DNA from 2 places in the Rhizobium sp. P1_E6 genome. Region 1 is predicted to be linked to the other one. Evidence: riboswitches for the same ligand, from Rfam matches in the RefSeq annotation. Region 1 holds a riboswitch; the other holds the start of a gene.
What was found. A riboswitch is a leader RNA that binds a small molecule or an ion and turns the genes downstream of it on or off. The one in region 1 is predicted to bind cobalamin.
Positions count from the first base shown of each region.

Region 2: another riboswitch for cobalamin. It lies ahead of AC1D35_RS17560 (ABC transporter substrate-binding protein); the one in region 1 lies ahead of bluB (5,6-dimethylbenzimidazole synthase).

Region 1 is NZ_JBFUBG010000054.1:28,048-32,978, forward strand. Features, by position in the region: gene AC1D35_RS22590 (MFS transporter) at 1-907, shown strand, start outside; gene bluB (5,6-dimethylbenzimidazole synthase) at 940-1,626, opposite strand; cobalamin riboswitch at 1,669-1,858, opposite strand; gene AC1D35_RS22600 (MFS transporter) at 2,010-3,425, shown strand; gene AC1D35_RS22605 (3-deoxy-7-phosphoheptulonate synthase) at 3,667-4,734, shown strand; gene AC1D35_RS22610 (hypothetical protein) at 4,778-4,931, shown strand, end outside.
Region 2 is NZ_JBFUBG010000033.1:10,490-15,420, reverse strand. Features, by position in the region: gene AC1D35_RS17570 (ABC transporter ATP-binding protein) at 1-413, opposite strand, end outside; gene AC1D35_RS17565 (iron ABC transporter permease) at 410-1,450, opposite strand; gene AC1D35_RS17560 (ABC transporter substrate-binding protein) at 1,447-2,478, opposite strand; cobalamin riboswitch at 2,659-2,941, opposite strand; gene AC1D35_RS17555 (metallochaperone AztD) at 2,997-4,229, opposite strand; gene AC1D35_RS17550 (arylsulfatase) at 4,472-4,931, opposite strand, start outside.

The DNA.
Region 1 (4,931 bases):
GGTCTTCTGCCTCGCCTTCTTCATCACGCAGGGGCCGGCCCTGGGCTTTGCCAGCCCCACGGCACTCGCCATTATCGCTCTTTGCGCGGTAAGCCTTATCGCCTTCGTCATTGCCGAGTGGCTGAACCCGCGGCCCATGTTCGATGCCTCGGTCTTCCGCATCCGCACTTTCTCGGGTGCGATCATCGGCTCGGCTGCCATGAACATCAGCTTCTGGCCCTTCATGATCTATCTGCCGATCTGGTATCAGGCCGGCCTCGGCTACGGCAGCCTTGCCGCCGGTCTCTCGCTGCTGGCCTATACGCTGCCGACCCTTGTCGTGCCGCCGTTTGCCGAGCGTCTTTCGCTCCGCTACCGGCCGGGCCTCGTCATTCCCGGCGGTCTCTTCACCATCGGCCTCGGCTTCCTGTTGATGAAGTCTGGCAGCGCCGCCACCGAGCCAAGCTGGCTGACCATGATGCCTGGCGCCCTGCTCTCAGGCATCGGATTGGGCTTCACCAACACTCCGGTCAGCAATACGACGACGGGTGCCGTCTCCAGCGATCGTGCCGGCATGGCCTCCGGTATCGACATGAGCGCCCGTATGATCTCGCTCGCCATCAACATCGCCGTCATGGGCTTCATCCTCTTCAACGGCGTCTTCTCGCATCTGAAGAGCGTCCTGCCGTCATCGATGGCGGCGGACGATCTCCGCTTGGCTGCCGAACGCATTTCCGCCGGCAATATCGCCTCCCTGCCCGATATCCCGGCCGCGACGGTGCATGATGCGCTCGTCCAGGGATTCGGCGCAGTCATGCTCTACGGCGCCGTCGGCGTCTGGCTGATGGCCGCCGCGAGCTTCCTCGTCTTCGGCCATTGGAAAGCCCCTGTTTGCGCCAGGGAATGCGATAGCCAGCCAGCCCAATGATGCAGACCCGCGCCGGCTCAACCCGGCGCGGTCTAGCCTTCAACCTGCCCCCAGCCGTCATGGAAGACCAGTTCTTCCAGCGGCATCCTTTGCCGCCAGCCTTTGACCGCCAGTTCCGGCTGCTCGTAGAGCCGTTCGACGAAGCCGGCGCAGAGCCAGCCCACCACCTCGATATGATCGGGAATGCCGAGGATTTCCTTCAGGTCGCCCTCGCGAAAGATGCTGACCCAGCCGATGCCGACGCCTTCCGCTCTGGCAGCAAGCCACAGGTTCTGGATGGCGCAGACGGTGGAATAGCTGTCCATACGCGGATTATGCGTGCGCCCCAGTACCACGCTGCCGCTGCGGGTAGGATCGCAGGTCACGCAGATGCCGAGTGGCGCCTCGACAATGCCTTCGAGCTTCAGCGAACGGTATTTTTCCTGCCGTTCGCTGTCGAACATGCGGGCCGCTTCCTCATTCGCCTTCATGAAAGCATCGCGCACCCGCGCCCTGACCTCGGCACTCTTCACCAGAATGAAATTCCACGGCTGCATGAAGCCGACCGAAGGCGCGTGATGCGCCGCCGTCAGCAGCCTTGTGACGAGATCATCCGGCAAGGGATCGGGCAGGAACTGGCTACGCACATCGCGCCGCGTCATGATCGCATGATAGACGGCCTCGCGTTCGGCCGCAGAAAAACCGGATGCCGGGCAAGCGGCATCATCAATGGGTCGCATCGTCAAATCCCCAACAACGCAACCGCCCGCCGTCCGCGCGGGTTGGGTCTATCTTGCCAGGCCGGTCTTCTGACTTGGCTTCATTCGCTTCGCCGCAGCCTTCCCGGCCTTGCGGCCAGTGGCGTGATAAGCGGCAAGCGTCAGCCTTACAGCGTTGGGCACGTTCCGGTCTCGCACCGGATTCCCGATTCTCCCGCCTGTGAAAACGGGCACCTGACGGCTGATCTATGGCGTGGAAACGGCATGGCGGCAAGCTGCATGCGACATTCATTTCGTGGACAGTCCGGAAATGCTGGCCTAGAACGAAACCCGAATCCGACTGGCGCCGAAAGCGCCCCTTCATTCTCATTGCATTCCGGTTGCCCGTGTCCCGTCTAACGCCGATGATCCTCGCGGTCGCCCTGTTCATGGAACAGATGGATTCGACCGTGATTGCCACCAGCCTGCCTGCGATTGCTGCCGATATAGGCACTTCGCCGATCGCATTGAAGCTTGCGGTAACGAGCTACCTCGTGGCCTTGGCGATCTTCATTCCGATCAGCGGCTGGATGTCGGATCGCTTCGGTGCCCGCAATATTTTCCGCCTGGCGATCTTTGTCTTCATGGTCGGCTCCGTCGCCTGCGCTTTCTCCAATTCCATCGCCGCCTTCGTCATCTCCCGTCTCATTCAGGGTGCCGGCGGCTCGATGATGACGCCGGTCGGGCGATTGCTGCTGGTACGCGGTACGCCACGTCACCAGCTGGTGAATGCCATGGCCTGGCTCACCATTCCGGCGCTGATCGGCCCGATCATGGGACCGCCGATCGGCGGCTTCCTGACGACCTATCTCAGCTGGCACTGGATCTTCTGGATCAATGTGCCGATCGGCATTATCGGCATCATCCTCGTCACCCGCTTCCTGCCGGCTGTCGAACCGCGCAGCCCGAAGCCGATGGATTTTCCGGGTTTCTTCCTGTCGGGCATCGGCTTTTCCGGTTTCGTCTTCGGCCTTTCGGTCATCAGCCTGCCGGCGGTTCCCGTCATCTACGGTTATGTTACCGTCGCTGTCGGCATCCTTTCCGGCATCCTCTATTTCATCCATGCCAGGCGCACGCCGCATCCGCTGCTCGACCCGAAAATGTTCCGCTATCCGATGTTCCGGGCATCGATCCTCGGCGCCTCGAATTTCCGCATGGGGCTCGGCGCGTTACCCTTCCTCATGCCGCTGATGCTGCAGCTCGGCTTCGGCATGACCCCGCTGCAATCAGGCTCGATCACCTTCGTCAGCGCGCTCGGTTCGATGGGCTCGAAATTCGCCGCCACCCGCACCTACAATGCCTTCGGCTTCCGTAACGTCATTGCGCTGACCACCTTCCTCGCCGCGATCTTCCTCGGTGTGAACGGCCTCTTCACCGTCGAAACGCCGCTCTATGTCATCATGGGCTGTCTTCTCGTCGGCGGCCTGCTGCGTTCCATGGCCTTCTCAGGCGTCAACGCCATGGCCTTCGGCGATGTGGACGAGGCCGACAGCAGCCAGGCAACCGCCATCAATGCGGTGGCGCAGCGCATCTCCATGGCCATGGGCGTTGCCGTCGCCGGCACGATCCTGGAAATCTCATCGAGCTTCCACGGCGGCAAGCTGCTGGTTTCCGATTTCCATATCGCCTTCTTCATCGTCGCGGCGATCTCCGCCCTTGCCTGCATCACCTTCCTGCGCCTGCCCGCCAATGCCGGAGAGGAACTGACGACGCGCCGCCGCAAGAACCGACATGCAGAGCCGGAAGAGGCACAAGGAGAGGCAATGGCGGAAAGCCGCTGAAAACCTCACGGATCGGTCATTTTCTCTCACAGATTCCGCGTGACAACTCCCATCGGCATAGCTACATAGGCTGCATGTCGATTTCGTCCGTTTATGCATCGCGATTTTATTCGTACCGCTGCTTCCAGCGGATGCGGGTCTGTGCGTAGACGAAACTAACGCAACGACAAACCCGAACAGCCGCTAGTCAACCTGGCGGCTTTTTTGTTCCGCACGGTATGACCAAACAGGAGAGCATACCGTGACTGACACTATTGATGATCTTCGCATCGTCGAGATCACCCCGCTGACCAAACCTGCCGATATCATCTCGGAAATCCCGCGTGACGCCGCCGTCACCGAGACCGTGACCGGTACGCGCGACACGATCCACAACATCCTCACGGGCAAGGACGACCGCCAGCTCGTCATCATCGGCCCCTGCTCGATCCATGATCCGGCAGCCGCTCGCGAATACGCCTCCCGCCTGGTCGAGCAGCGACGACGCCTCTCCGGCGATCTCGAAATCGTCATGCGCGTCTATTTCGAAAAGCCCCGCACCACTGTCGGCTGGAAGGGCCTGATGAACGATCCGCATCTCGACGGCAGCTACCGTATCGAGGAGGGCCTGCGCCTCGCGCGCCGCCTGCTGCTCGACATCAACGCCATGGGCCTGCCGGCCGGCTGCGAATTCCTCGATACGATCACGCCGCAATATATCGCCGACCTCGTCAGCTACGGCGCCATCGGCGCGCGCACGACCGAAAGCCAGATCCACCGCCAGCTCGCCTCGGGTCTCTCCTGCCCGATCGGCTTCAAGAACGGCACGGATGGCGGCGCGCGCATCGCGCTCGATGCGATCATGGCGGCTTCCCAGCCGCACCATTTCCCGGCCGTCACCAAGGACGGACAGGCAGCGATCGCCTCGACGCGCGGCAACGAGGACTGCCACATCATCCTGCGCGGCGGCAAGCGCCCGAATTATGAGGCGGCAGACGTCCAGGCCGTTATCACCGAAGCCGTCAAGCTCGGTGTCGACCCGCGCATGCTGATCGATGCCAGCCACGCCAACAGCGGCAAGGATCCGATGAACCAACCGAAGGTCGTCCGCGCCGTCGCCGGCCAGATCGTCGCCGGCAATGACCATATCAAGGGCATGATGATCGAGAGCAACCTCGTCGCCGGCCGCCAGGATCTCGTCCCCGGCAAGCCGCTCGTCTACGGCCAGTCGATCACCGACGGCTGCATCGGTTGGGACATGTCGGTCGACGTGCTCGAGGATCTCGCCAAAGCCGTCCGCGACCGCCGCAAGGCAGCTGTCGCTGCCTGAGTTGCCGCGGGCAAACCCCGCCGCCCATTCACAGGGCGGTGGGGTGGTCAGCCGGGTTTTTGCTGGCAACAGGTTCGAGATCCCAACGGGGACGAACGTATATGCTTCTCCATATACGTCTGAGCGTTGGCATTTCGCACCGATCGCCGGAACGATCACCAACATTCGCTGCGTCGACTTTAACGTCTACCTCAATG
Region 2 (4,931 bases), on a different contig from region 1:
GTCTGCCAGAGCTGGCCGGCGCGTTCGCCCATGTCGACGCGGGCGAGTGCTTCTTCGACCGCGGCATCGTCATCGGGTGCCCAGGACGAGAGGAGGCCGCGATGCGGCGTGCGGCCGAGGCGGACGATATCGCGCACGGTGAGCTGCGTATCCGTCGTCGTCTGCTGCTCGACGAAAGCGATGCGGCGGGCAAGGGCGGCGCGCGAGAGGCCGGAGACATCATCGTCGCCGAGGCGGATGATGCCGGATCTGACCTGCCGCAGCCGGCAGATCAGGCGGAGCAGACTCGATTTTCCGGAGCCGTTCGGCCCGAGCAGGCCGAGCACCTTGCCCTTTTTGACCGATATGCTGACGCCATTGACGATGACGGTATTGCCGGCGGCATAGGTGACCTTGTCGACTGATATGCTCATGCGCTTCTCCGCACGCGATAAAGGATGATGGCGAAGGCCGGGGCGCCGAAGAGCGCGGTGACGACGCCGATCGGCAGGATCTGCTGCGGAATGATGATGCGCGAGACGATGTCGGCGCCGACCATGAAGATCGCCCCGCCAAGCGCTGTCGCCGGCAGCAGGCGGCCATGGGCTGGGCCGACCAGGAAGCGGGCGGCATGGGGAATGACGAGGCCGACGAAGCCGATGGAGCCGACCATGCTGACGACGCTTGCGGTCATCGTAGCCGTGACGGCGAGCAGGGTGAACTGCACCCGGCGCACGGCGATGCCGAGGGAAGCTGCGGCATCCGTGCCGAAGGCGAAGGCATCCAGCGCACGCACATGGGCAAGGCAGATGACGAAGCCTGTCAGTGCGACCGGCAGGGAGAGATAGACATCCGGCCAGCGCACGCCGCTCAGCGACCCCAACAGCCAGAAGAGCACGCCGCGGGCCTGTTCTGCATTGGCCGACGTGGTGACGATATAGGAGGTCAGCGCATTGAAGAGCTGCGAGCCCGCCACGCCGCAGAGAATGATGCGCTCGCTGGTGCCGCCCACACCGGCTGCCAGAATGCCGACCAGCAGGAAGGCAATGACGGCGCCGATGAAGGCGCCGGCGGAGAGGCTGAGCACGCCATAGCCGAAGCCTGATATCATGACGCAGACGGCCCCGGTAGAGGCGCCGGCCGAAATGCCGAGCACATAGGGTTCGGCGAGCGGATTGCGCAGCAGCGCCTGCAACACCGTGCCGCAGAGCGCCAGCGACGCACCGGCACTGGCCGCCACCAGCGCGCGGCTGAGGCGGTAATCCCAGACGATGCCCTGATGAATGCGGCTGAGTTCGAATGCCGTGCCGAACAGGCGGTTGGACACCGCCTTTGCCGTGGTGGCGAGAGGAATGGCGATCTCGCCTATAGACACGGCAAGGCTCACCACCAGCCCGAGCAGGACGAAGGCGGCGATGGTGAGCGCGGCGAGCGCCCACCATTTCCTCTGTCGCAAGGCAGCCTGGCTCACTGCGTCAGACCGAAGGACTTGATGCCCTTTGCGAGCGTTTCGATACCGTCGATCGTGCGGATCGTCGGGTTCATCGACTGCGCGTCCATCATGATGAAGCGCTTGTTTTTCACCGCATCGAGTTCACTGGTGACCGGATCATTCTCCAGGAAATCCACCTTCACCTTGGGATCGTCGGCGGCATAGCGACGGCGGTCCATGGTGGCTATGACGATGACAGCGGGATTGGCCTGCGCAATGGTTTCCCAACCGACGAGGGGCCATTCCTCTTCCGTGCTGACGACGTTTTTCGCGCCGAGCGTCTTCAGGATATAGGCCGGTGCGCTGTTCTTGCCGGCGATGAAGGCATCACCCTTGACCTCCTTACTGGAGAACCAGAAGACGACGGGCAGGTTCTTTGCGGCAGCGCCGGCAACGGATGCGGCGGCATCGGCCTCGCGCTTTTTCAGGTCGGCGATCAGCCTGTCGCCGCGGTCCTTGATGTCGAAGATTTCAGAGAGTTCGGTGATTTCCTGATAGATCAGGTCCATCGTGAACAACTCCTTGCGCACGCCATCACCGCCATCGGCGTTGATCTTGGCGACGCAATCGGCAGGCGCGACATAGGTGTTGATGCCGAGATCTTTGAACTGCTCGCGCTTGCCGACGGACCCCTGCGTACCGACATGCCATTCGAATTCGGCAGCCACCAGATCGGGCTCGACACCGACGACGGATTCGAAGCTCGGGTCATTGTCAGCCAGTCGTTTGATCCTGCTGTTGGCGTCGGCATATTGCGGCAGGACCGGGCCGACCCAGACGGCCGTGCCGGCGATCTTGTCGGCAAGGCCGAGCGAGAAGAGCACTTCGGTCATGCCTTGGCCGATCGAAACGATCTTGGCCGGTGCCTTGTCGAACGTGACCGGCTGGCCGCAATTGGTAAGGGTGAGGGGGTATCGGGTGGCGGCGAAGGCGGGGGCTGCGAGGCCGGCCAGGCAAAAGCCGGCGAGCCCGAGCGCAAGGGAAAAGCCTGGAAGTAACTGGCGCATTGGAAACTCTCGATCGGAAGGAAAAGGGCTAGCGGACGCCGGCGCGCGCAGATGCGTGAGCCAAGCGTGGAGGGAGAGGGCTAGCGGCGGGTGGTCCAATCGGGACGGATCGCATGCGGCAAGCGGCAGGGATTAAGGTCAATCATGTCTGCTCCTTGTCCGGGCATCCCCGCCCGGCTGATTGGATCGTGATTGACGGCAGGTCTCCTGGCTCACGGATGTCAGTCGGTCATCTGCCTTCCCGCGCTTTCGCACAGTGGCATGGCCCTGAGGCCTTGGAGTGACCGGCTCGCTTGTCATGTCCTGATATGAATGGCGCACCATACATTCCGGGATATAACCAGCAATCCGCTTACAGTTGCGGGGGCAGCCACGGTCTTGGTCCCTTTTGGGTCGTCCGCACCGTGTTCCCTATTAATCCCCTCGAAGCTCTCCTCGGGGAACCGTCGTCCTGATCTATGACGCCGCCGTGGGCGACGTCAAGCACCGGATGCAAAGTGTCCCGGGTCCGGAGCCGCTCAGTGGCTGGCGCCCGAGCCGCCGGCGGCGACGAGCGCGAAGGGTTGGCCGTCGACGGGGATCGTGCGCGTTTCCTTCAGCGTTTCGCTACTGACGAGGCGGATCAGGCTGTGGCGAGGATCGGTGATGGCGATATTATCGCCGGCCACGGCCAGCCGCGGCCGCGGATCGCGCCAATGCCCATCCTTGCTGTAGGGCTCCGTGACGGTTTCCGATCTGACGATCTCGCCCTTCACCGTATCGAGCAGGTGCAGCTTGCCGTCCTCGGTGAGGATATAGGCATTCTGGAACCGTGCCGGATCGAGCACGAAATCGACGCGGCGGGTCGGAAGGTCTATGACGCGGTAGGGTGTTTCGGTGCTGTCGGGATCGATCAGCACCACCTTGTCCTCCCCGTAATTGCCGAGGAAGAACTGCATGGAGCGCCCGCCGAGCAGGGTCGAGACCTTGCCTTGCGGCAGCGACGCGCCATAGCCGAGCATCTCCAGTTTGGGGCCTTTCGTGCCGCCGGGGCGGGCGACGAGCACGCCTTCCTCGCAACCGAAGGCGACGAGGCGGGCGGAGGTCGCCTCGCCATGCAGGCCGGTGCAGGGCGCGACATCGCCCACCTGTTGTCCGTCACGGTCGAGCACGCGCAGGCCAAGGCGCGGCGGCAACTCGCCTTCCTTGACCGGCGCCTGCATGTTCGGCACTGAAACCAGCAGGTGATTGCCCATCGGCACCGCGACGCCGTGATGGGCGGCGATGGTGTTGAAAGCCTTCGGCTCCGGCTTTGCCTGCAGCAGACTACTTTCCCTCAGGAGATCGAAGCGGTCGGTGCGGTCGTAGAAGATCGCCACGTCATCGCCATGCGTCACGACATGGCCGGGCTTCTCGCCCTTTATCGTCGCGCCGATCAGCTTCGGCGGCGTCACTTCGAGATCGCGATGCTCCCCATGATCGGAAAGGACAATGCCGGTATCGATGACATGAACGATATTCTCATCGCCCTGGACCGCAAAGACCGTGCGCCCGGTGTCGCTCAGCGACAGGGCGGCATAGCCCTTGAGATCGAAGCGACCGATCTGTCTGCCGCTCGCAAGATCGATGGCGCGGACGACCGGCAGGCTGTGATCAGCCACGAAAAGCCGCCAGCTTTCCTGCTGTTCCTCCTCTGCGCGGGAAGCCGATGGCAGGGCGGCGGAGGTGAGCGCGGTGGCGACTGCGAAGACAGCGAAAAGGCGCCGGGACATGAAATCTCCTTTAATGTAATAACATTACATCTTCGTTGTTATAAAGTTACATTTGCCTTGTCCAGTCCTGGCTGTCGGATTTTTGGGAAATTAGGGCGCTGGCCTCGTTTGATGTTTGGCCGGCTTTCATCGTGACCGGATCGCAACGTCAAGCACGGGCAGTGAGAACTGTTGCCGGTGGAGGGGAACGTCGGCTGCAGCAGGCGGCGCGACGGCCGCCTCGCTGCGGTGATGTTTTGCAATCAGTTCTTCGGCGCCGACAGTTTCTGCATGACCTCGTCGAGATTGAAGCTCGCGGGCTTCTGACGGACGGGGAATTCCGCGAAGCTTTGCAGCCATTTCCCGACGATCGCCTGCGAGGGAACGATGACGAAGGCGCGGTCGAAGAACCATTTTTCGTATTCGATGGATTCGTCGCCGCGTTCGAACGGGTCGGCCCGGAGATTGAAGAGGAGCGGGGCCCTGAGTTCGGTGAATGGCTGGCGCCAGACGCCGATGCCCGTGTGATCCTGCGACTTGAAGACGACCTTCCAGTTCAGCACGCGGACGGCGACCAATTCGCCATCGTCGTTCCAGTAGAGGAAATCGCGGCGCGGCGTCTCGTTTACGCTTCCAGACAGGAAGGGCATGAGATTGTAGCCGTCGAGATGCACCTTGAACGTCTTGGTGCCGGCGGTATAGCCGGTCAGGCATTTCGCCACG